Regions from separate parts of the Allobosea sp. GW821-FHT09G06 genome, predicted to be linked through region 3. Evidence: predicted binding sites of a transcription regulator. Region 3 holds the regulator's gene; each other region holds the start of a gene.
The links. Region 3 encodes PhoB, which activates phosphate uptake and scavenging genes when phosphate is short. Its sites were predicted from a motif close to TGTCATNNANCTGTCAT; they were not measured.
Positions count from the first base shown of each region.

Region 1 (7,445 bases), on a different contig from region 3:
CGAAGCCAAGCCTGTCGGCGAGGATCGCACGGTTGAAGAGCGGGATCGCGGCATAGACCGCGTTGCCCGCGACCAGCGGCAGGGCATAGCGCGCGAAACCGCGCATCAGGTCGGTCCGGAGTGCGCCCGGCGCGGGTTTCATATCGGCGAGCCGGTTGCGATTGGCGATAACGGCGGCAACTGCGCTGAGCACGCCGCCCAGCAGCACGACGGCCGGATCGCGCGTCCACCAGGCGCCGCCGACCATCAGCAGCAGGGCCGCGACGCTGCGGACGAGGACGAGCCGGGCATAGGCCGCATCGAGGAAGCGGGCCCGCGCGATGGCCGCGTGATAATCGAACCAGCCCGCCGCGATGCCGCCCGCGACCGAGACCATCAGCAGCGCCGCCGGGAGCCCGGCATCGACGCCCGCCAGCAGCGCAGCGGCGAGGAGCGCGCAAAGCGACAGGCTGACGCCGGCAAAGAGCAGATCGAGTGTCGCCCGGATGCCGGGATCGCTCTCGCGGGTTTCGACAGAGTAGAACCGGACGATGGAGAGCTTCAGCCAGTCGAGCAGCGCCGTGTTGACGAGCACGATTGTGGCGGCGCCGATCGCATAGAGCCCGAACGCCTCCGGGCCAAGGAACAGGGCAACGAGCAGCCCGAGGACGAAGTTCAGCCCGGCATTGACGATGAAGGGCAGAAGAACGGTCATCGGGCCTTCGTCACTCCCTTCCGATCCTGCGGCTGCCACGCCGAAGCGCACGACTCATCGGCGCTGACGCCGTCTAAACCGGGGGTAGCCGGACGAAACCGGTTTTCCAAGAGGCGTTGCGAAGCATCACCCTCTTCGCCCTGCCGCCACGGCATTGGGTGACGCCATTCCCGCATCTTCACGACGACAGGATTTGACCGTAAGGCCAACATCATGACGACGCCCATCCGGCCTGCCCGCGACAACGATTCCGGCCCGCTCTCCGCCCTCATCGCGGCGAGCTTCGCGGAATATCCGGGTTGCATCTTCGTCGAGGACGAGCTGCCGGAACTGCGCCGGCCGGCCTCCTATTTCGCAGCCAAGGGCGGCGAACTCTGGATCGTGGACGGACCGGACGGGCGCATCGCCGGCTCGCTCGGCATCGTGCCGGTGCCAGAACAGAATGCGGTCGAACTCGCCAAGGTCTATGTCGACGGCGCCCTCCGGGGCACCGGGCTGGCGCAGGCGCTGTTCGCCAGGGCGATGGATTTCGCCGGACAGGGCGGCTTCACCGAGATGACGCTGTGGTCGGATACGCGCTTCACACGCGGCCATCGCTTCTACGAGAAGCTCGGCTTTACCCGCTGGCCGGGCGAGCGCTATCTCGGCGACGTCTCGGCAAGCTGGGAATACCATTTCCGCAAGCCGCTGCACGTCAGCCCATGACGCTCTCCGTTGCCTTCCGGGCCGCGCTCGGCATCGCCCTGCTCACCGCCATGGACGGGGTGATCAAGGGCCAGATGCAGGAGCACCCGTTCATCGTGGCGCTGTTCATGCGCTTCCTGATGGGCGGCATCTGCGCGCTCATCGTGCTCGCCATCGCCCCGCCCGCCCCGGCCGACGCAGGCCAGCCTGATCGGCAATCTCGCGCGCATCCCGCTGGTGGTGCTGACCGCCGGCAGCTTCTTCTATTCGGTCTCGGTGCTGCCCCTGGCGGAGGCGTTGACGCTCTCCTTCCTCGCGCCGGTCTTCGTCGCCCTGTTCGGCGGGCTCCTGCTCAAGGAGAAGATCGACAAGCGCATCCTGCAGGCGCTCGGCTTCGGGATCGCCGGCATGCTCGTGATGGTCTGGCCCCGCCTGCAGGGCCATGTCAGCGGCGCCGGTCTCGGCGTCGCCGCGGCACTATTCTCGGCAGTCAGTTATGCCTTCAACCTGATCCTGCTCAGGCGCATCGCGGTCAGGGAACGTCCGACCGTCATCGTCGCCTTCCAGAATGTCGGGCCGGCGGTCTGCCTCGCCATTCCGGCTGCGCTGGCCTTCGTGCCGATGACCTGGACGGATCTCGGCGCCTATCTCTTCGCGGGCGCACTCGGCGTCGCCGGACACCTGACGCTGACCTCGGCCTATGCGCGGGCCGCTGCCTCGCGCCTCGCGCCGATCGAGTACACGGCGCTGATCTGGGCGAGCCTGCTCGGCTTCTTCGTGTTCGGCGAGGTGCCGCTCTACACGACCTATCTCGGCGCATTGCTGATCGTCGCGGGTGCCATCGCCGTCAGCCGGCGCTAGGCTTCGCCGGAAAGACCAGACAGGTCTCGGTGCCATGCGCGAGCAATTTGCCGCGCGCATCGACCAGCTTGCCCTCCGTCGTGATCACCGAGCTGCCGCGATGGATCAGCTTGCCTTCGCAGCGCACCGGGCCGCTATCCGGCATGACCGGGCGGACATAGTTCAGCTTCATCTCCAGCGTGGTGTAGCCCTCGCCCGGCTTCAGCGTCGCATGGGCAGCGCAGGCCATGGCGGAATCGAGGATCGTCGCGGTCCAGCCGCCATGGATCGTGCCGAGCGGATTGAAGAAACGCGCCGAGGGCTGGCCGACGAAGACCACCCTGCCCTCACCGGCCTCTGCCAGCTCGAAATCCATGGCGTCGGCGAAGGGCGGCGCCGGATTGGTGCCGGCGATGATCCCGCGCAGGAAACTCAAGCCATCGCCCGCGACCAGTTCCTCGCGAGACACCACCCCAACCGCGCGCTTCATGCCGATCTCCATTCGTGTATCTGCACGATAGAGATGTGACCGGGCACTGGTCAACCGGTGAGCGCGGCTTCAGCGCTCACCGCGCGCGGCCCGGCGCAGCGCCTTGAGGCCGTCCCGGGTCTCGCGCCAGCGGTCCTCGCCGAAGCCGCCTTCGATCTTGTCCTGCGCCTCCCGCCAGTACGGGATCGCGGCCTCGATCGCGGCCCTGCCCTTCTCGGTCACCGCATAGACCGAGGCCCGGCCACGGCACTCCACGGGCTCGACCATGCCCTCGGCCGCCAATAGCTGGAGATTGCGCGTCAGCGAGGTCCGCTCCAGCGCGAAGCGTTCGGCCAGCTCCGTGACCGATTTCCATTGCCCGGTTGAGAGCGCCGAAAGCAGCACGAACTGGGTGATCTTGAGGCCACTCGGGCGCATTGCCTCGTCATAGGCCCGCGTTACGGCGCGTGCGGTCATGCGGACATGCAGCGCGACGCAGGAGCGGGCGATGGCGTCGAGGCGCGGGTCGGGCGAGGGTGTCGTCATTCCGCCATGTTAGCGTGTTCAAGCGCTGCTGCCAGCAGGTCCGAGGCCGCCTGCGACACCGCATCCGCCGCGTTCACTTTATCGCCCGGTGCTTCCTTGACTCTCCGGACCCCCGCGCCTATCTCCGCTGGCATCTGTTAGCACTCTCACTTGGTGACTGCTAACAGCCTCCCCCGGGAGCCCTTCAGAGGCACCCGAAACGAATAAGACCGAGAGGAAGACAGAACCATGAAGTTCCGTCCGTTGCATGACCGCGTCGTGGTCCGCCGCCTTGACAGCGAAGAGAAGACCAAGGGCGGCATCATCATCCCCGAGACCGCCAAGGAAAAGCCCCAGGAGGGCGAGGTCATCGCCGTCGGTTCCGGCGCGCGTGACGAGGCCGGCAAGCTCGTTGCCCTCGACGTCAAGAAGGGCGACCGCGTCCTCTTCGGCAAGTGGTCGGGCACCGAGGTCAAGATCGACGGTCAGGACCTCCTGATCATGAAGGAATCCGACATCATGGGCGTCGTCGGCTGATCGCCGCCTGACCGCTCTCTTCCGTTTCAAGTTCTAAGGAGTAGCTCTCATGGCTGCCAAAGACGTCAAATTCGGCACTGAAGCCCGCGACAAGATGCTGCGCGGCGTGGATGTCCTCGCCAATGCCGTGAAGGTCACGCTCGGTCCGAAGGGCCGCAACGTCGTGATCGAGAAGTCGTTCGGCGCTCCGCGCATCACCAAGGACGGCGTCACCGTCGCCAAGGAGATCGAGCTCGCCGACAAGTTCGAGAACATGGGCGCCCAGATGGTCCGCGAAGTCGCTTCGCGCCAGAACGACCATGCCGGCGACGGCACCACCACCGCCACCGTTCTCGCCCAGGCGATCGTCCGTGAAGGCGCCAAGTCGGTTGCGGCCGGCATGAACCCGATGGACCTGAAGCGCGGCATCGACCTGGCCGTCGAGGCCATCGTCGCCGACCTCAAGAAGAACTCGAAGAAGGTCACCTCGAACGCGGAAGTCGCGCAGGTCGGCACCATCTCGGCCAACGGCGACTCGTCGGTCGGCGAGATGATCTCGAAGGCCATGCAGAAGGTCGGCAACGAGGGTGTCATCACCGTCGAGGAAGCCAAGACCGCCGACACCGAACTCGACGTCGTCGAGGGCATGCAGTTCGACCGCGGCTACCTCTCGCCGTACTTCATCACCAACTCCGAGAAGATGGTCGCCGAGCTCGACGACCCCTACATCCTCGTCTTCGAGAAGAAGCTGTCCTCGCTCCAGGCGATGCTGCCGATCCTCGAGGCCGTCGTGCAGACCGGCAAGCCGCTCCTCATCATCGCCGAGGACGTCGAGGGCGAGGCCCTGGCCACGCTCGTCGTCAACAAGCTCCGTGGCGGCCTGAAGGTCGCGGCCGTCAAGGCTCCGGGCTTCGGCGATCGCCGCAAGGCCATGCTCGAGGACATCTCGATCCTGACCGCCGGCCAGATGATCTCGGAAGACCTCGGCATCAAGCTCGAGACCGTGACGCTCAACATGCTCGGCCGCGCCAAGCGCGTGCGCATCGAGAAGGAGAACACCACGATCATCGACGGCGCCGGCAAGAAGAAGGACATCGAGGCTCGCGTCGGGCAGATCAAGGCCCAGATCGAGGAGACCTCCTCGGACTACGACCGTGAGAAGCTCCAGGAGCGTCTGGCCAAGCTCGCCGGCGGCGTCGCGGTCATCCGCGTCGGCGGCGCGACCGAGGTCGAGGTCAAGGAGAAGAAGGACCGCGTCGACGATGCCCTGAACGCGACCCGCGCTGCGGTCGAAGAAGGCATCCTCCCCGGCGGCGGCGTTGCGCTCCTGCGCGCGCTGTCCTCGGTCAAGGGCATCAAGACCCAGAACGACGACCAGAAGACCGGCGTCGAGATCGTCCGCAAGGCGATCGCCGCTCCGGCGCGCCAGATCGTCGACAACGCCGGCGATGACGGCGCGGTCGTGATCGGCAAGCTGCTGGAGTCGAAGGACTACACCTACGGCTACAACGCCCAGACCGGCGAGTACGGCGATCTGGTCAAGGCCGGCATCATCGACCCGACCAAGGTCGTGCGCACGGCGATCCAGGACGCGGCTTCGATCGCCGGCCTGCTGATCACCACCGAGGCGATGGTCGCTGACCTGCCGAAGAAGGACGCCCCGATGCCCCCGATGGGCGGCGGCGGCATGGGCGGCATGGACTTCTGATCCATCCCCCTATCAAGCCTACGGAAGGCCCGGCGCAAGCCGGGCCTTTTTCGTTTCACGGCACTGTCATCCGCCCGCCATCCAGCCGTCGTGGCGTGCGCGCATCGAGGCGCGATCAGATCATCGCGCCAGAGACCATCATGCCGACACGCCGCTTCGTCCTCGCCGGCCTTGCCGCCGGCAGCATCGCCCCCGCCTTCGCGCAGGCACCGGACTGGCGGCAGAGCATCAAGGAAATTCGCTTCGGCGTTTCCTCCGCCGAGAACGAGGTCGGCGCCATCGCCCGCACCCAGCCGATGGTCGACTACCTGTCGCAGCGCCTCGGCGTGCCCGTGCGTTTCTTCCGGGTCTCGGACTATGCCGGCCTCGTCGAGGCGATGCGGGCCGATCAGGTCGATTTCGCGCGCTTCGGGCCTGCGGTCTACGCGCTCGGGCGCCGCGTGCTCGGCGACAAGCTGCAGCCGCTGATCCGCGGCGTCGATAACCAGGGTCAGGAAGGCTATTACTCGGTGCTGCTGGTGCGCGCCGAGAGCGCCTATCAGAGCGTTGCCGATCTCAAGGGCAAGGTCATGGCCTTCGCCGACCCGAACTCGACCTCCGGCTACGCCTTCCCGTCCTATTTCCTGCGCAAGCAGGGCATCGACCCGAAGGCGCATTTCAGCGGCACGGTCTTTTCCGGCGGCCATGACAATTCGGTGCTGGCGCTGGTCCGCGGCCAGTTCGACGTCGTCGCGACCTATCAGGTCAATGCGGAGCATGGCGTCGCGCAAAGGCTCGCCCAGCGCGGCATGATCCCGGCCGGCTCGACCCGCGTGCTCTGGACCTCGCCCTTGATCCCGGCGAGCCCGTTCTCGACCCGCGCCAACCTGCCGCAGGGGCTGAAGGACGATTTCGTCGCCGCCATGAACGCGATGAAGGACGCCGCTCCCGAGGCCTGGAAGAACTTCACCGACGGCCATGTCTCGCGCTATGCGCCGGCCCGCCACGAGGATTATCTCGACGTGATCGCGGTCACCGAGGAGCTCGAGGCCCAGCGCAAGGCCCACAAAGGCTGAATGCGGGCACCGCCTGCCGCACAGCCATGCATTTCCCGACAGGGCTGATGAAAGCTTGGGCAGTGCCCTCGGACGGCATCCTGGCCTATACAGGCGGCAAGCGATCCCGCGCGGGATCGCGCGCTAAAGTTGCATGTCGTAGGGAGATGCAAATGAAAAAGTCCCAACTCCTATCGGGCGCCGCGCTCGCCGCCGCCCTCTTCCTCTCTGCCCAGGCCGCACAGGCCGACATCACCATCGGCCTCGTCGCGCCGCTGACCGGCCCGGTCGCCGCCTATGGCGACCAGGTCAAGAACGGCGCCCAGACCGCCGTCGACGTGATCAACAAGAATGGCGGCGTGCTCGGCGAGAAGCTCGTGCTGAAACTCGCCGACGATGCCGGCGACCCGAAGCAGGGCGTTTCTTCCGCCAACCTGCTCGTCGGCGACAAGGTCAAGTTCGTGGTCGGGCCGGTGACCTCCGGCGTCGCCATGGCGGTCTCGGACGTGTTCGCCGAAAGCGGCGTACTGATGGTGACGCCGACCGCGACCTCGCCGGCGCTGACGACGCGTGGCCTGACCAATGTCTTCCGCACCTGCGGCCGCGACGACCAGCAGGCCGACATCGCCGCCTCCTATGTCCTGAAGAACCTCAAGGACAAGAAGATCGCGATCGTCCATGACAAGGGCACCTACGGCAAAGGCCTGGCCGATGCTTTCCAGAAGGGCATCAATGCCGGCGGGCTCAAGGAAGTGGCGGCGCTGACCGTCAATCCCGGCGACAAGGACCTCTCGGCCGTGGTGACGCGCCTCAAGGCCGCGAATGTCGAGGTGATCTATTTCGGCGGCTATCATCCGGAAGGCGGCCTGCTCGCGCGCCAGCTCGCCGATGCCGGCGTCAAGGCGGTGATCATCGGCGGCGAAGGCCTGTCCAACACCGAGTTCGCGGCGATCGGCGGCGATCATGCCACCGGCA
Region 1 covers NZ_JBWKOI010000002.1:978,338-985,782, reverse strand. Annotated here, with positions in the region: gene AC07NY_RS14855 (lipopolysaccharide biosynthesis protein) at 1-694, opposite strand, end outside; gene AC07NY_RS14850 (GNAT family N-acetyltransferase) at 908-1,399, shown strand; gene AC07NY_RS14845 (DMT family transporter) at 1,616-2,239, shown strand; gene AC07NY_RS14840 (PaaI family thioesterase) at 2,226-2,708, opposite strand; gene AC07NY_RS14835 (MarR family winged helix-turn-helix transcriptional regulator) at 2,778-3,233, opposite strand; gene groES (co-chaperone GroES) at 3,462-3,749, shown strand; gene groL (chaperonin GroEL) at 3,799-5,436, shown strand; gene phnD (phosphate/phosphite/phosphonate ABC transporter substrate-binding protein) at 5,577-6,491, shown strand; gene AC07NY_RS14815 (branched-chain amino acid ABC transporter substrate-binding protein) at 6,644-7,445, shown strand, end outside.
Region 1: a site for PhoB is predicted at 5,501-5,517, ahead of phnD (phosphate/phosphite/phosphonate ABC transporter substrate-binding protein). Genes of this name have one in related genera too.

Region 2 (7,445 bases), on a different contig from region 3:
GAGCGATCCCAGTCTGGCTCGTGGTGCTCGTCGTGGCGCGCGACCTGATGATCGTGGCAGCAGTGATCCTGTCCTGGCTGCTCGACAAGCCGCTGACGATCGCGCCCATCGTCGTCAGCAAGCTCAATACTGCCGCCCAGATCGCCTTTGCCGCTTTGGCGCTCGGCTCCCGCGCCTTCGGCATCGAACTCGGCTCGTTCGCGCTGGCCTGTGAACTCCTCGTCGCTCTGTTGACGGTCGCCTCGATGACGGCCTATCTCGGCTTCTGGCTGCGCCATATGGCAGGTTGACGGGGCTTGATCCGGCCGAATGGCTTGGAACTGCGGGCCACGATGCACATCTGACAGGTCACGCTAGAGCATTTTCGAGCGAAGTGGACACCGGTTCGCGTGAAGAAAATGCGTTAAAGCAAAGACCTGGAGCAATGGCGCGGTTCGAAGAATTGCGGAATTGCTCCAGCCGCAAGATGCGAGAGAGGCTGATCGATGACGTTGCAACGCCAGATCGGTTTCTGGGTCGGCTCCCTTCTCGTCTTCGTCCTGTTTCTGGTGGTGCTGCGCGACGTGCTGCTGCCCTTCATCGCGGCGCTAGCGCTCGCCTATCTGCTCGATCCGCTCGCCGACAGGCTGGAGCGCATGGGCATGAGCCGGATGGTGGCGACGATCGTCATCCTCGTCGTCTTCCTCCTCATCTTCGTGCTGGCGCTGGTGCTGCTGGCGCCGCTGCTCGGCCAGCAGCTTGCTGGCCTCGTCGCGCGCCTGCCGGGCGATGCCGCCAAGCTTCAGGCGCTGGTGCTGGAGAAGGGTACGCCCTGGCTCGAACGCTTTGGCGCCTCCGAACTGACCAAGGACGCGCAGAGCTCGCTCGGCAACCTTGTCGGCGACGGCGTGAAATGGGTCGGCGGCCTGCTGCAATCGCTCTGGAGTGGCGGCACGGCCATTGTCGGCGTGTTCTCGTTGCTGGTGCTGACCCCGGTCATCGCCTTCTACCTGCTGGTCGACTGGGACCGTATGGTCGCGACCGTCGATAGCTGGCTGCCACTCGACCATCGCGACACCATTCGTGGGCTGCTGCACGAGATGGACATGGCGATCGCCGGTTTCCTGCGCGGGCAGGCGCTGGTCTGCGTGCTGCTCGGCGGCTTCTACGCGATCGGGCTCAGCGTCATCGGCGTCAATTTCGGCGCGCTGATCGGCATCATCTCGGGCTTCCTGTCCTTCATCCCCTATGTCGGCTCGCTGACCGGGCTCGTGCTCTCGGTCGGCGTCGCGACGGTGCAGTTCTGGCCGGACTGGACCTGGCCGCTGGCGACGCTCGGCGTCTTCTTTGCTGGGCAGTTCCTCGAAGGGAACATCTTCCAGCCCAAGTTCGTCGGCGACTCCATCGGCGTTCACCCGGTCTGGCTGATGTTCGCGCTGCTCGCCTTCGGCTCGCTGTTCGGCTTCGTCGGCCTGTTGCTGGCGGTGCCTTTGGCCGCGGTCATCGGCGTGCTCTGCCGCTTCGCGCTGAGGCAATATCTCGCCAGCAACCTCTATCACGGCGGCGACGCCACCCGCGCGGCGGCGGCGAAGGCGCGCATCGGCACCGACGCCTGAGTTGTCCATGTCCGACATTCCCCAGCGTCCGCGCCAGCTCGCCTTCGACCTGCCGGTCGACAGTCGCCATGGCGTCGAGGATTTCCTCGTCGGTGCCTCCAACGAGGCGGCCTATGGGCTGATCGAGCGCTGGCCGGCCTGGCCCGAGGCCTGGCTGCGCCTGACTGGGCCGGAGGGGGCCGGCAAGACCCATCTCGCCGCGATCTGGGCGCGGACCTCCCACGCCTGGACGATTCCCGCCAAGGAATTGAGCGAGGCGCAGGTGCCGCATCTCGTCTCGGGCGGCGCGCTGGTGATCGAGGATTGCGATGTGGGCGCCTTCGACGAGCACGCCCTGTTCCACCTGATGAACGCGATGAAGGCGCGTGGCGGCTTTCTGCTGCTGACGGCGCGAAGTGCGCCCGATCTCTGGGGCCTGAGCGTGCCGGACCTGCTCTCGCGCCTTCGGCTGGCCCCGGCTGCGACGATCGAGCCACCGGATGACGACCTGTTGCGGGCGCTGCTGGTCAAGCTCTTCATCGACCGCCAGCTCGTCGTCGACATCGCCGTGATCGACACTTTGGCCATGCGGATGGAGCGCTCCTTCGCCGCCGCACGGCAGGTGGTCGATCGGCTCGACCGGCTCGCGCTCGAACGCGGCCGGCGTGTGACGCGCCCGCTGGTGCAGGAGGCGCTGGCGGAACTGTTTCCGGAGGAGCCGGGTTGAACCTGGCCATCTCTGCGCAAGCCCCATGCTTCAAATCATGTCGCTTGTCATCGAACCGTCGCACTAGAATGGCTTCAACGGCAGCATGAGCGGAAAGACGACCAGGACACGAGTGAAGCGCATGACCCTCGACACCGTGATCGACGAGCCGGAGAAGCTTTCCAGCGAGGCTGATGCGGCGCCCCTGCGCCATCAGCCGGAGCGCTTCATGAACCGCGAGCTGTCCTGGCTCCAGTTCAACCGCCGCGTCATGGAGGAGGCCTCGAATCGCAGCCACCCGCTGCTGGAGCAGCTGCGCTTCCTCTCGATCTCCGCGAACAACCTCGACGAATTCTTCATGGTCCGCGTCTCCGGCCTGCGCGAGCAGCTCAAGGCCGGCGTCGTTACGCGCAGTCAGGACGGACTGACGCCGGCCGGCCAGCTCGTCGCCATCGGCGAGGCGGTCGCGGCGCTGACCGCCGACCAGCAGGCGCGCTGGGTCGAGCTGCGCAACGAACTGCACGGCCACCGCATCCACCTTCTGCAGCCGGGCGATATCGGCGCGCAGGACCGGATCTGGCTGGAGGATTACTTCCTCAACTACATCTTCCCGGTGCTGACGCCGCTGGCGATCGACCCGGCCCATCCTTTCCCCTTCATTCCCAATCTCGGCTTCACCATCGCCTTGGCGCTGGAGCGCAAGCATGACGGGCGCCAGCTCGACGCGCTGATCCGCGTGCCCACCAAGATCGACCGCTTCATCGAATTGCCGGACCTGGCGCGCGAGGGCTTGCACCGCTTCATCGCGCTCGACGATGCGGTCTCGCTCTTCATCAGCAAGCTCTTCCCGGGCTACGAGGTGAAGGGCGCCGGCTCCTTCCGCATTATCCGCGACTCCGACCTCGACATCGAGGAGGAGGCCGAGGATCTCGTCCGCGTCTTCGAGACCATGCTGAAGCAACGCCGTCTCGGCGTCGTCATCCGGCTCGAACTCTCGACCGGCATGCCCGACCACCTGCGCCGGATGATCGTGCGCGAACTCAAGGTCGACAGCGACGAGGTCGTCGAGGTCAACGGCATGATCGGCCTGAACGAGCTTTCGCAGCTCGTCGGCGTCGATCGGCCTGACCTCAAGTTCAAGCCCTATAACGCCCGCTTCCCCGAGCGCATCCGCGAGCATGGCGGCGATTGCTTCGCTGCGATCCGCCAGAAGGACCTGCTCGTCCATCACCCCTATGAGAGCTTCGACGTCGTCGTGCAGTTCCTGCAGCAGGCGGCGCGCGACCCCAATGTCGTCGCGATCAAGCAGACGCTCTATCGCACCTCGGCGAACTCCCCGATCGTCAAGGCGCTGACCGAAGCGGCAGAAGCCGGCAAATCGGTCACCGCGCTGGTCGAACTCAAGGCTCGCTTCGACGAAGAGGCGAATATCCGCTGGGCCAAGGAGATGGAGCGCGCCGGCGTCCAGGTCGTCTACGGCTTCATCGAGCTCAAGACCCACGCCAAGCTGTCATTGGTGGTGCGACGCGAGGCCGGTCAGCTCGTCAGCTACTGCCATATCGCGACCGGCAATTACCACCCGATCACGGCGCGCATCTATACCGACGTCTCCTTCTTCACCGCCGATCCCGTGCTGTCGCAGGACGTCGCCCGCGTCTTCAACTTCATCACCGGCTATGCCGAGCCCGCCGGGCTGGAGCGCATGGCCGTCTCGCCGACGAGCCTCAAGCAGCGCCTGCTCGACGATATCGCCGAGGAGGTCGCGCATGTGAAAGCCGGCCGCAAGGGCGCGATCTGGGGCAAGTGCAATTCGCTCGTCGATCCCGAGATCATCGACGCGCTCTATGATGCCAGCCAGGCCGGCGTCGAGATTGACTTCGTCGTGCGCGGCATCTGCTGCCTGCGGCCCGGCGTGCCCGGGCTCTCGGAGAATATCCGGGTCAAGTCGATCATCGGCCGCTTCCTCGAGCACACCCGCGTCTATGCCTTCGGCGCTGGCCACGGCATGCCGTCGCCCAAGGCCAAGATCTACATTTCCTCGGCTGATCTGATGCCGCGCAATCTCGACCGCCGTGTCGAGGCACTGACTCCGATCCTGAACCCGACTGTGCATCAGCAGTTGCTGGATCAGATCATGTTGGCCAACCTGCTCGACAACGAGCAGAGCTGGACGATATTGCCCGATGGCGGCTCACGCCGCATTGTCCCCGCGCCGAACGACGAGCCGTTCAACGCGCATAAGTACTTCATGACGAACCCGAGTCTGTCCGGACGTGGAAAATCGCTCTCCAATTCAAGTCCCCGTTCCCTCTCGCGTCGAGGTGGACGTAAAGCCTGAGCTCCGGCATGCGCCGGGGCGGCTTGCGCTGTCCCATACCATCGCCATCGTCGATATTGGCTCGAACTCGGTCCGTCTCGTCGTTTACGAGATGCTGGCGCGCGCGCCCTCGCAGGTCTTCAACGAGAAGGAGATGGCGGGCCTCGGCCGGCAGGTCGCGTCGACCGGCCGTCTCGCCGACGATGCCATCGCGAAGGCGATCAATGCACTGGTGCGCTTCCGCATCCTCTGCGAGGCCATGCATGTCGGCGAGATCCGCGTCATTGCCACGGCCGCGGCGCGCTATGCCAGCAACGGCCCGGAATTCATCGCCCGCGCCGAGGCGGCGATCGGGCAGCCGATCGAGCTGATCTCGGGCGGGCGCGAGGCCGTGCTGTCGGGCCTCGGTGTGATCTCGGGCTTCGACAATCCAGACGGCGTCGTCGGCGACCTCGGCGGCGGCAGCCTGGAGCTGATTTCCGTCAAGGACGGCGCTGTGGGGCAGGGCGCCAGTGTCCCGCTCGGTGGCCTCGCCCTGCTCGATCGCTCGAAGGGCTCGCTCAGGGCGGCCGAGAAGATCGTCAAGGACGAGCTCGACAAGCTGCCGCAGCTTGCCGCCATGAAGGGCCGCGACTTCTACGCCGTCGGCGGCACCTGGCGCGCGCTCGCCACGCTCCACCAGCATCGCGCGGCCTATCCGCTCAACGTGATGCACGGTTACTCCGTGCCGACGCGCGACGTCGCCGATTTCGTCAAGCTGGTCGAGCGAGCCGATGTCTCGGTGCTCGACGCGATCGATTCCGTGTCCTCCGCTCGCCGTCCGCTCCTGGCCTATGGCGCGCTGGTGCTCGACGAGTTGATCAAGCGCGGCCGGCCGCGCGAGATCATCATCTCGGCGCAGGGCGTGCGCGAAGGCCTGCTGCATGAACAACTCTCGCCGGAGGAGCAGAGCGCCGACCCGCTGATGCAGGCCGCGCGCGACTACAACCTGCTGCGCGCCCGCGACCCGCGCCATGCAGCCGAGCTGATCAGTTGGACGCGCGGCATCCTGGAGACGGCCGGCCTGCCGCAGGATGAGCCGTCCGGCCGGATGATCGAGACCGTCTGCCTGCTCTCCGATATCGGCTGGCGTGCCCATCCCGATTATCGCGGCGAGCAGAGCATGAACGTCATCGCCCACGCCTATTTCACCGGTCTCGACCATGTCGGCCGGGCTTTCCTGGCCTTGGCGATCTTCCACCGTTATGCCGGCATGAAGGCGAGTTCGCCGGCCGCGGCCGGGCTGAAGACGCTGTTGCCGCCGGCGATTCTCGCGCGGGCCATGTTGATCGCGGCGATCTTCCGCGTCGCCTATCTGCTCTCGGCCGGCATGTCCGGCATCCTGCCGCGCATCGCGGCGTCCTGCGTCGACAATCGCCTGCTCCTGCGCTTCCCCGACGACCTCGCGGCATTGGCGAGCGAGCGTGTCGAAGGGCGGCTCAAGCAGCTGGCGAAGCTGCTCGGCCGCGATTTCGAGATCGGCAAGCTCTGAGGTCTGTCGGCATTCGATCACCCAACCCTTGTCATTCCGGGGCGCGCTGCAGGCGCGAACCCGGAACCCACGACTGGGTGAGACATTCGGTGTGCGGTTGTCAGTGGAGTGCTTGATCGTGGGTTCCGGGTTCTTCGCTTCGCGAAGCCCCGGAATGACAAAAGGGCGCGCCGCTCACCCCACTGCGCGCAGCCGGGCAAAACCGGCGTCGAGGTCGGCCTTGAGGTCCTCGAGGTCCTCAAGCCCGATATGGATGCGGATCGTCGGTCCCTTGAAGTCCGGCTTCGTCGCCGTGCGGTAGTCCTTGCAGTCGAAGGGCAGGACGAGGCTCTCATAGCCGCCCCACGAAGCGCCGATCCCGAACAGGGCGAGCCCGTCCAGCATCGCGCCGACGGCCTTCATCGAGACCGGCTTCAGTTCGAAGGTGAAGAGCGAGGAGGCGCCGGTGAAGTCGCGCTTCCAGATCTCGTGCCCCGGCGCGCCCGGCAGGGCGGGGTGCAGCACGCGCGCGACCTCAGGCCGTCCCTGCAGCCATTCGGCCATGGCGATGCCGGCCGGCATCTGCTCCTTCAGGCGGATCGCCATCGTGCGCATGCCGCGCAGGGTCAGGAACGCATCTTCAGGCGCGACGATGAGGCCGAGCTGGCCCCAGGCCGCGCGCAGCTTCTTGTAGAGCTCCGGCGTGCGGGCAGAGACGGTGCCGATCAGCACGTCCGAATGGGCAGCGTAATACTTGGTGCCGGCCTGCACCGAGAGATCGACGCCGAAGGCATGGGCGTCGAAGAACAGCGGCGTCGCCCAGGTATTGTCCAGCGCGACGAGAATGTCGCGCTCGCGGGCCGCGGCGACGATCGCCGGGATGTCCTGCATCTCGAAGGTCTGCGAGCCCGGCGCCTCGGTCCAGACGGCCCTGGTGTTCTGCTTGAACAGCTTCGCGATGTCGCTGCCGACGAGCGGATCGTAATAGGTCACCTCGACGCCCATCCGCTTCAGGAAGGTGTCGCAGAAGATCCGCGTCGGCCTGTAGACGCTGTCCGTCACCAGAACGTGATCACCAGACGATAGCAGGGTCAGGAAGGCGAGGGTGCAGGCCATCAGCCCCGAAGGCGTCACGACCACACCGGCGCCACCCTCGATCGTGTTGGCGGCGGCGATCAGGGCGTCGATCGTCGGGTTGCCGTCCGTGCCGTAGGTGTAGCGTGCTTTGCGCACGAGGAAGTCTTCGGTGTTCGGATAAACGACCGTCGAGCCTCGTACGATAGGCGGATTGACAAAGCCGTAGCTGTCGGTGGGGTCGCGACCCGCGAGAGCCAGGCG
Region 2 covers NZ_JBWKOI010000003.1:356,802-364,246, forward strand. Annotated here, with positions in the region: gene AC07NY_RS17920 (CDP-alcohol phosphatidyltransferase family protein) at 1-290, shown strand, start outside; gene AC07NY_RS17925 (AI-2E family transporter) at 486-1,595, shown strand; gene AC07NY_RS17930 (P-loop NTPase family protein) at 1,603-2,301, shown strand; gene AC07NY_RS17935 (RNA degradosome polyphosphate kinase) at 2,423-4,618, shown strand; gene ppx (exopolyphosphatase) at 4,602-6,128, shown strand; gene metC (cystathionine beta-lyase) at 6,303-7,445, opposite strand, start outside.
Region 2: a site for PhoB is predicted at 2,347-2,363, ahead of AC07NY_RS17935 (RNA degradosome polyphosphate kinase). Genes of this name have one in related genera too.

Region 3 (7,445 bases):
GCCGCGCCGCGCTTTGGGACGAGGTCAAGGACAAGCTGAAGAGCTCCGGCATGGGCCTCTCCGGCGGCCAGCAGCAGCGCCTGTGCATCGCGCGCACCATCGCGCAGAAGCCGGAAGTGATCCTGTTCGACGAGCCGACCTCGGCGCTCGACCCGATCTCGACCGGCAAGATCGAGGACCTGCTGGAGCAGCTGAAGAGCGATTTCACCATCGCCATCGTCACGCACAACATGCAGCAGGCGGCGCGCATCTCGCAGTACACGGCCTTCATGTATCTAGGCGAGGTCATCGAGTTCGCGCCGACCAACACGATCTTCATGAATCCCGCCAAGAAGCAGACCCAGGACTACGTCACCGGCCGTTTCGGCTAAGCGGCGACGAGGAGGACACCCCTATGACCGACCACATCGTCCGCTCCTACGACACCGACCTTGAAGGCATCCGCCGCAGCCTCGCCGAAATGGGCGGCATGGCCGAGCGCATGCTGGGCGATTCCACGGTGGCGCTCGTTCGCCGCGATACCGCGCTCGCCCAGAAGATCATCTCGGCCGACCAGCGCCTCGACAATCTCCAGCGCGAGGTCGAGGAGAAGGCCGTGCTCACCATCGCCCGGCGCCAGCCGCTGGCGCAGGACCTGCGCGAGCTGATCTCGGCGATCCGCCTCGCCTCCGACATCGAGCGGGTCGGCGATCTCGCCAAGAACATCGCCAAGCGCGCCGTCGCGATCGCCGGGCAGTTCCAGCCGCCGCATCGCGCGGTGGTCGGCCTCGAGCATATCAGCCGCCTCGTGCAGGCCCAGCTCAAGGACGTGCTCGACGCCTATGCCGCGACCAACGAGCAGAAGGCGCTCGAGGTCTGGAAGCGCGATGACGAGATCGACGCGCTCTACACCTCGCTGTTCCGCGAACTCCTGACCTATATGATGGAGGATCCGCGCAACATCACCTTCTGCACGCATCTCCTGTTCTGCGCCAAGAACATCGAGCGCATCGGCGACCACACCACCAATATCGCCGAGACCATCCATTACCTCGTCACCGGCGATTCCCTCGATGCGAACCGCCCCAAGCTCGACACGACCAATATCGAGGTCGAAGCGGTGACGGGAAACTGAGGTCAAAGCCGACATGGCCGCACGCATCCTGATCGTCGAGGACGAGGAGCCGCTCACCCTGCTGCTGCGCTACAACCTCGAAGCCGAGGGCTTCGAGGTCGATAGCGTCGCGCGCGGGGACGATGCGGAATTGCATCTTCGCGATCACACGCCCGATCTCGTCCTGCTCGACTGGATGCTGCCGGGCCTGTCCGGCATCGAGCTTTGCCGGCGCCTGCGCTCGCGCCGCGACACCGAGCGCGTGCCGATCATCATGCTGACGGCGCGCGGCGAGGAGACCGAGCGCGTGCGTGGCCTTGCGACCGGCGCCGACGATTACGTCGTGAAGCCGTTCTCGCTGCCGGAGCTGATCGCGCGCATCCAGGCGCTGTTGCGCAGGGCGAAGCCCGGCCATGTCGCGGGGCTGCTGGCGGCCGGCGATCTCGAACTCGACCGCACGACGCGGCGCGTCCGCCGCGCGGGCAGCGAACTCCATCTCGGCCCGACCGAGTTCCGCCTGCTGGAATTCCTGATGCAGGCGCCGGGCCGGGTCTATTCCCGTGCCCAGCTGCTCGATGCCGTCTGGGGCCGCGACGTCTATATCGACGAGCGCACGGTCGATGTTCATGTCGGGCGGCTGCGCAAGGCGATCACGCCGGGCGATGCGAAGGATCCGCTGCGCACGGTGCGCGGTGCCGGCTATGCCTTCGACGAGACCTTCGCGCGCGGCGGTGCCGCGTAAGCCTCAGGCGTCGGGGCCGCCCTCGATATCGCCGGCCCATGCCAGCGCCTTGTCATAGTCCTCGGGCTTGAAGGCGCGGACCTTGACGAAGGGGATCGCCGGATCGAGCAGATCGATGAAGCCGGCGAGCCAGCCCTTGTTCGTGATCACCGCCTCTTTCGGAAAGCGCCTGAGTTCCCAGAGCTTGCCGATGCTGTAGCGCGCGTCCTTCCAGGCGGCGGTGAGCGTCAGGTCGGTAAAGTCGGAGAGATCGACAAGCACGCCGATCTTCTCGTGGCGAGCGAGCTTCGTGTCGATATCGGCCATGATCGCGTCGACATCCTCCCCGGTCAGCGTCTGCATCAGACGATAGGCTGCGACATGATCCGGCGCGGGCAGAATGGTCAGCATGGCTCCTCCTTGCCAACGACAACGCACGGAGGAAGAGGAGGTTTCGCCAGCCGGTCAGGCGGGTTGGACAGGTGCTCGCGTGGCGGCGTCGAACTGGGCGGCTTCTGATTTCAGCCAGGCGATGAAGGCGTCGAGCCCGGGGCGCGGCGGCTGGTCGAGCGGGCGCGTCAGCCAGCAGCCGATCGCGCTGGTGAAGCCGAGGCCCAGCGGATTGACCAGCGCACCCGAAGCCAGCTCGTCGGCGACATAGCAGCGTGGCGCCAGCGCGAAGCCCAAGCCGGCGACGGCGGCGCTGGTGATCACCGAATAATAGCCGTAGCGCACGGTGTGCTCGGGCACCGCGCCGCGCAGGTCATGCGCCTCGGTGAACTCGGCCCAGAAGGTCGGCATCTGGTAATGCTGGAGCAGGGTCGCCTTCTGGATGTCGGCGGCGCGGCGGAAGCCGCCCATGCGCTCGATCAGGCTGGGCGCGGCGACCAGCGCGACATCGCGGCCGAAGAGATAATGCGCCTCCTTGCCGGGCCAGGGCTCGACCCCATGGGCGATCTCGATATCCGGCTCCTCGGTCTCGCTCTCGCTGACATAGTTGGTGAACTGCACGTCGACGCCGGGATGGGCCTCGGCAAACGCAGGGAAGCGCGCCATCAGCCAGCGCTCACCGGCGATCGCGACCATATGCAGGCGGATCGGCCGGGCGATGGCGTTGCGCTCCACCAGACGCCGCGCGCCGCGCTCCATCTGCTCCAGCGCAGCCTCGGCATAGGGCAGGTAGATCGCGCCGGCCTCGGTGAGCTTGAGTCCGAGCGGGCTGCGGTCGAACAGCACGGCGCCGAGATGGTGCTCCAGCGAAAGGATCTGCTTGGAGACCGCGCTCTGGGTCAGGTTGACCGACTGGGCGGCACGCGCGGTCGAGCCCAGCCTCGCGACGGTGGCGAAGGCCCTGAGCGCGGTCGATGACGGAGGGGGCCGGCCGGCCGCCATGGGGTATTCCTTTTTGGACTATCGTGGCGGAGATCGTTTCGTTTGCCGGTGTCTCGGTCAAGAGGCCATTCTTCCCGCAGGGGAGAACGACATCATGAACCAGACGACCCGTCTCTGGGGCGGCCGCTTCCGCAAGCAGCCGGACCCGCGCCTGATGAAGCTGTCGAGTGCGGCCGGCGAGCATGCCCGGCTGGTGCCGCAGGATGTTGCGGGCGGCAAGGCCCATGCGGCCGAGCTCGGGCGCGCCGGCCTGCTGACGGCCCAGGAATTCGAGACCATCCTGGCTGCGCTCGACGGGATCGCCCGCGACACGGTCGAGGGGCGGATCGCGCCGGGGCCGGACGACGAGGACGTTCATACCTTCATCGAGCGCATCCTGACCGAGCGCATCGGCCCGACCGGGGCGAAGCTCCGCGCCGGGCGCTCCCGCAACGACCAGGCCGCGAACAATCTCAAGCTCTACCTGCGGGGGAAGTCGCGCACGCTCGCCGGGATGCTGGCGGAGCTGCTCACCGCGATCGCCGACCAGGCCGAAGAGCATGCGGCCTCGGTCTGCCCCGGCTTCACCCATCTCCAGAGCGCCCAGCCCGTCACCTTCGGCCATTGGCTGATGGCGCATGGCCAGGTGCTGATGCGCGACGCCTCGCGCCTGACCGATTGGGAAAAGCGCTCGGGCCAGTCCCCGCTGGGGGCGGCGGCGCTCGCAGGCTCGGCGATCACGTTGAACCCGGAACTCAGCGCCCAGGCGCTCGGCTATGACGGGCCGTTCGAGAATTCGGTCGATGCGGTCGGCGCGCGCGACCATGTCGCGGAATTCCTGTTCGTCGCGGCGATGCTGGCGACGAACCTGTCGCGGCTCGCCGAGGAGGTGACGCTGTGGACCTCCCGGCAATTCGCCTGGGTGACGCTGGACGACGCCTTCGCGACGGGCTCCTCGATCATGCCGCAGAAGAAGAACCCGGATATCGCCGAAATCTCGCGCGGCCGGGCGGCGCGGCTGGCCGGTGACCTCGTGACCATGCTTGGTGCGCTGAAGGGGCTGCCGCTGTCCTATAATCGCGACCTCGCCGAGGACAAGCGCACGGGTTTCGACGCCGTCGACGTGCTGGAGGAGGTGCTGCCCGCCTTCGCCGGCCTGATCGCCAGCATGAGCGCCGACCCCGCGATCATGCGGGCGCAGGCCGGCTCCGGCTTCGCGCTGGCGACCGAGGTGGCGGATCATCTGGCGCGCCAGGGCGTGCCCTTCGCCGAGGCGCATGAGATCACCGGTGCGCTGGTGCGCTATTGCGAGGAGATGGGCCGCGAGCTTGAATCGCTCGATGCCGTCGATCTGCGCGCCGTCGATCCCCGGCTCGACGCCGGCGTGCTCGACCAATTGACGCTCGATGCCGCGGTCGCCGCGCGCAGCGGCCGTGGCGGCACGGCGCCGGAGCGGGTGCGCGAGCAGATCGCGCGCTTCCGCGGCAAGCTCGCCGATCTCGAAACCTGGAGCCGGGAGGGCGGGCGATGAGCGACGCGACATCTTCGATCAGCAGCCGCGATCTCGCGGCGGTCTCGCAGCTCAGGATCGTGCCGCGGCGCTTCTACGGGCGCTGGTTCGCTTCCGCCGTCATCCTCGCGATCCTCGCCTGGATCGTGATGGCCTTCGTCGAGGGCGACATCGCCTGGCCGGTGGTGCGGCAGTTCTTCACGGCGCCGGCGATCATTGCGGGCCTCGGCAACACGCTGATCATGACGGCTTGCGCGATGACACTCGGCATCGTGCTCGGGGTCGTCTTCGCGATCATGTACATGTCGCCCAACCCGGTGCTGCGCAGCGTCGCGCTGTTCTACATCTGGTTCTTCCGCGGCACGCCGCTGCTGCTCCAGCTCCTGATCTGGTTCAACCTGGCGCTGGTCTTTCCGACCATCGGCATTCCCGGCCTGTTCTCCTGGCGCACGATCGACATCATCGGGCCGTTCATGGCGACGCTGCTCGGGCTCGGCATGAACCAGGGCGCCTATACCGCCGAGGTGGTGCGCGGCGGCATCCTCTCCGTCGATACCGGGCAGACCGAGGCCGCCAAGTCGATCGGCATGACGCGGCTGACGACGCTGCGCCGAATCGTGCTGCCGCAGGCGATGCGCGTCATCATCCCGCCGGTCGGCAACGAGGTGATCAGCATGGTCAAGCTGACCTCGGTCGCCAGCGTGATCCAGTATGCCGAGATCCTGCGCAACGCGCAGACCATCTACTACGCCAATGCGCGCGTCATCGAGTTGCTGATCGTCGCGGCCGGCTGGTACCTGCTCGTGGTCACGATCTTGCAGGTCGGACAGTATTTCCTCGAACGCCATTTCTCGAAGGGGCGGGGAGGGCGGCGCGTCAAACGCGCGGCGGTGCAGGAGGACGCGGCATGAGCGCGGTCGAGACCCAGGCCAAGGCCGACAGCGCGATCGTCACGATCGCCAATGTCAGCAAGCTCTTCGGCGACCTGAAGGCGCTGAACAACGTCTCGCTCTCGATCGAGCCCGGCACGGTGCAATGTATCATCGGGCCGTCGGGCTCGGGCAAGTCGACGCTGCTGCGCTGCATCAACCAGCTCGAGAAGATCGACCAGGGCGCGATCCGCGTCGATGGCGAGCTGATTGGCTATCGCCGCGTCGGCGACGAATTGCACGAATTGACCGATGTCGAGATCGCACGCCAGCGCCTCGCCACCGGCATGGTGTTCCAGCGCTTCAACCTGTTCAACCACATGACGGCGCTGCAGAACATCATCGAGGGGCCGCTGACCGTGCTGAAGCAGCCGCGCAAGCAGATCATCGCCGAGGCGATGGCGCTGCTGGAGCGCGTCGGCCTCGCCGAGAAGCGCGATTCCTATCCGAGCGAATTGTCGGGCGGGCAGCAGCAGCGTGTCGCCATCGCCCGGGCGCTGGCGATGAAGCCGAAGCTGATGCTGTTCGACGAGCCGACCTCGGCACTCGATCCGGAGCTCGTCGGCGAGGTGCTCAACGTGATGCGCGATCTCGCGGCGTCCGGGATGACGATGATCGTGGTTACTCACGAGCTCGGTTTCGCGCGTGAGGTCGCGGGCGATGTCGTCTTCATGGACAAGGGCGAGATCGTCGAGCAGGGCCCGCCGCAGACCGTGCTCGTCTCGCCCAGCCAGGCGCGCACGCGCGACTTCATCGCAGCCGTCCTGAAGTGACGGCAACTGCATTCATTCAAGAGAGGGAGAGACCACATGCTTCGTTTGACCATCGCCGCCGCGCTGCTCGCCGGCACCGCGCTCGCCGCGCAGGCCCAGGCCCTGCCTGAGCGCGTCAAGACCGCCGGCAAGATCGTGATCGCGACCCAGCCGAACTATCCGCCGATCGCCTTCAAGGATGTCGCCACCAACCAGCTCGCCGGCTTCGACATCGAGCTGGGCGAGGCCATCGCCAAGGAGCTCGGCGTCAAGGTCGAGTGGCAGGAGACCGCCTTCGCCCAGATGCTGCCCTCGCTGCAGACCGGCCGCGTCGATGCCGTCATGGCGGGCATGAGCGACCTGCCGGCCCGGCGCGAGACCGCCGATTTCATCGACTACATGGATTCCGGCGCGCAGTTCTACACGGTCACCGCCTTCAAGGACACGATCAAGACCCCCGAGGACCTCTGCGGCAAGAGCGTCGGCGCCAGCCGCTCGACCAACTGGCCGCGTCAGATCGGCGAGTGGAGCGAGGCGAACTGCGTCGCCAAGGGCAAGCCGGCGATCAACGTGGTCGGCACCGAGGGTTCGGTCGACGCCCGCACGCAGCTTAAGACGCAGCGCCTGCAGGGCGGCGTCCAGGGTAGCGAGACGATGAGCCATTTCCAGAAGCTGGAGCCGAACACCTATATCCCGCTCGGCAAGCCCTTCACCCATTCGCTGGCCGGCATCCCCTTCGCCAAGACGGCGGAAGGCACGCAGCTGCGCGACGCGGTCAAGGGCGCGCTCGACCGGCTCCAGGCCAACGGCACCTATGACAAGCTGATCGAGAAGTACGGCCTCGCCAACAACGCGGTGAAGCCGGTCACCATCAACCAGGGCAAGTGAGCCCGGCCTGAGCATCTGCACGTCATGCTCGGGCTCGACCCGAGCATCTCGGAAACCAGCGCTCTTTGGTCATGAGATTCTCGGGTCGACGCGATGCGTCGCCCGAGAATGACGTTCCTCCCCGGAAACATCCCGGCGGGCTTGCCGGGGCGGCTGCGCTGCCGTAACCCGGTCAGGTCTC
Region 3 covers NZ_JBWKOI010000001.1:1,076,140-1,083,584, forward strand. Annotated here, with positions in the region: gene pstB (phosphate ABC transporter ATP-binding protein PstB) at 1-371, shown strand, start outside; gene phoU (phosphate signaling complex protein PhoU) at 395-1,114, shown strand; gene phoB (phosphate regulon transcriptional regulator PhoB) at 1,128-1,835, shown strand; gene AC07NY_RS05165 (SpoIIAA family protein) at 1,839-2,225, opposite strand; gene AC07NY_RS05170 (LysR family transcriptional regulator) at 2,280-3,206, opposite strand; gene argH (argininosuccinate lyase) at 3,301-4,716, shown strand; gene AC07NY_RS05180 (amino acid ABC transporter permease) at 4,713-5,606, shown strand; gene AC07NY_RS05185 (amino acid ABC transporter ATP-binding protein) at 5,603-6,397, shown strand; gene AC07NY_RS05190 (ABC transporter substrate-binding protein) at 6,434-7,264, shown strand.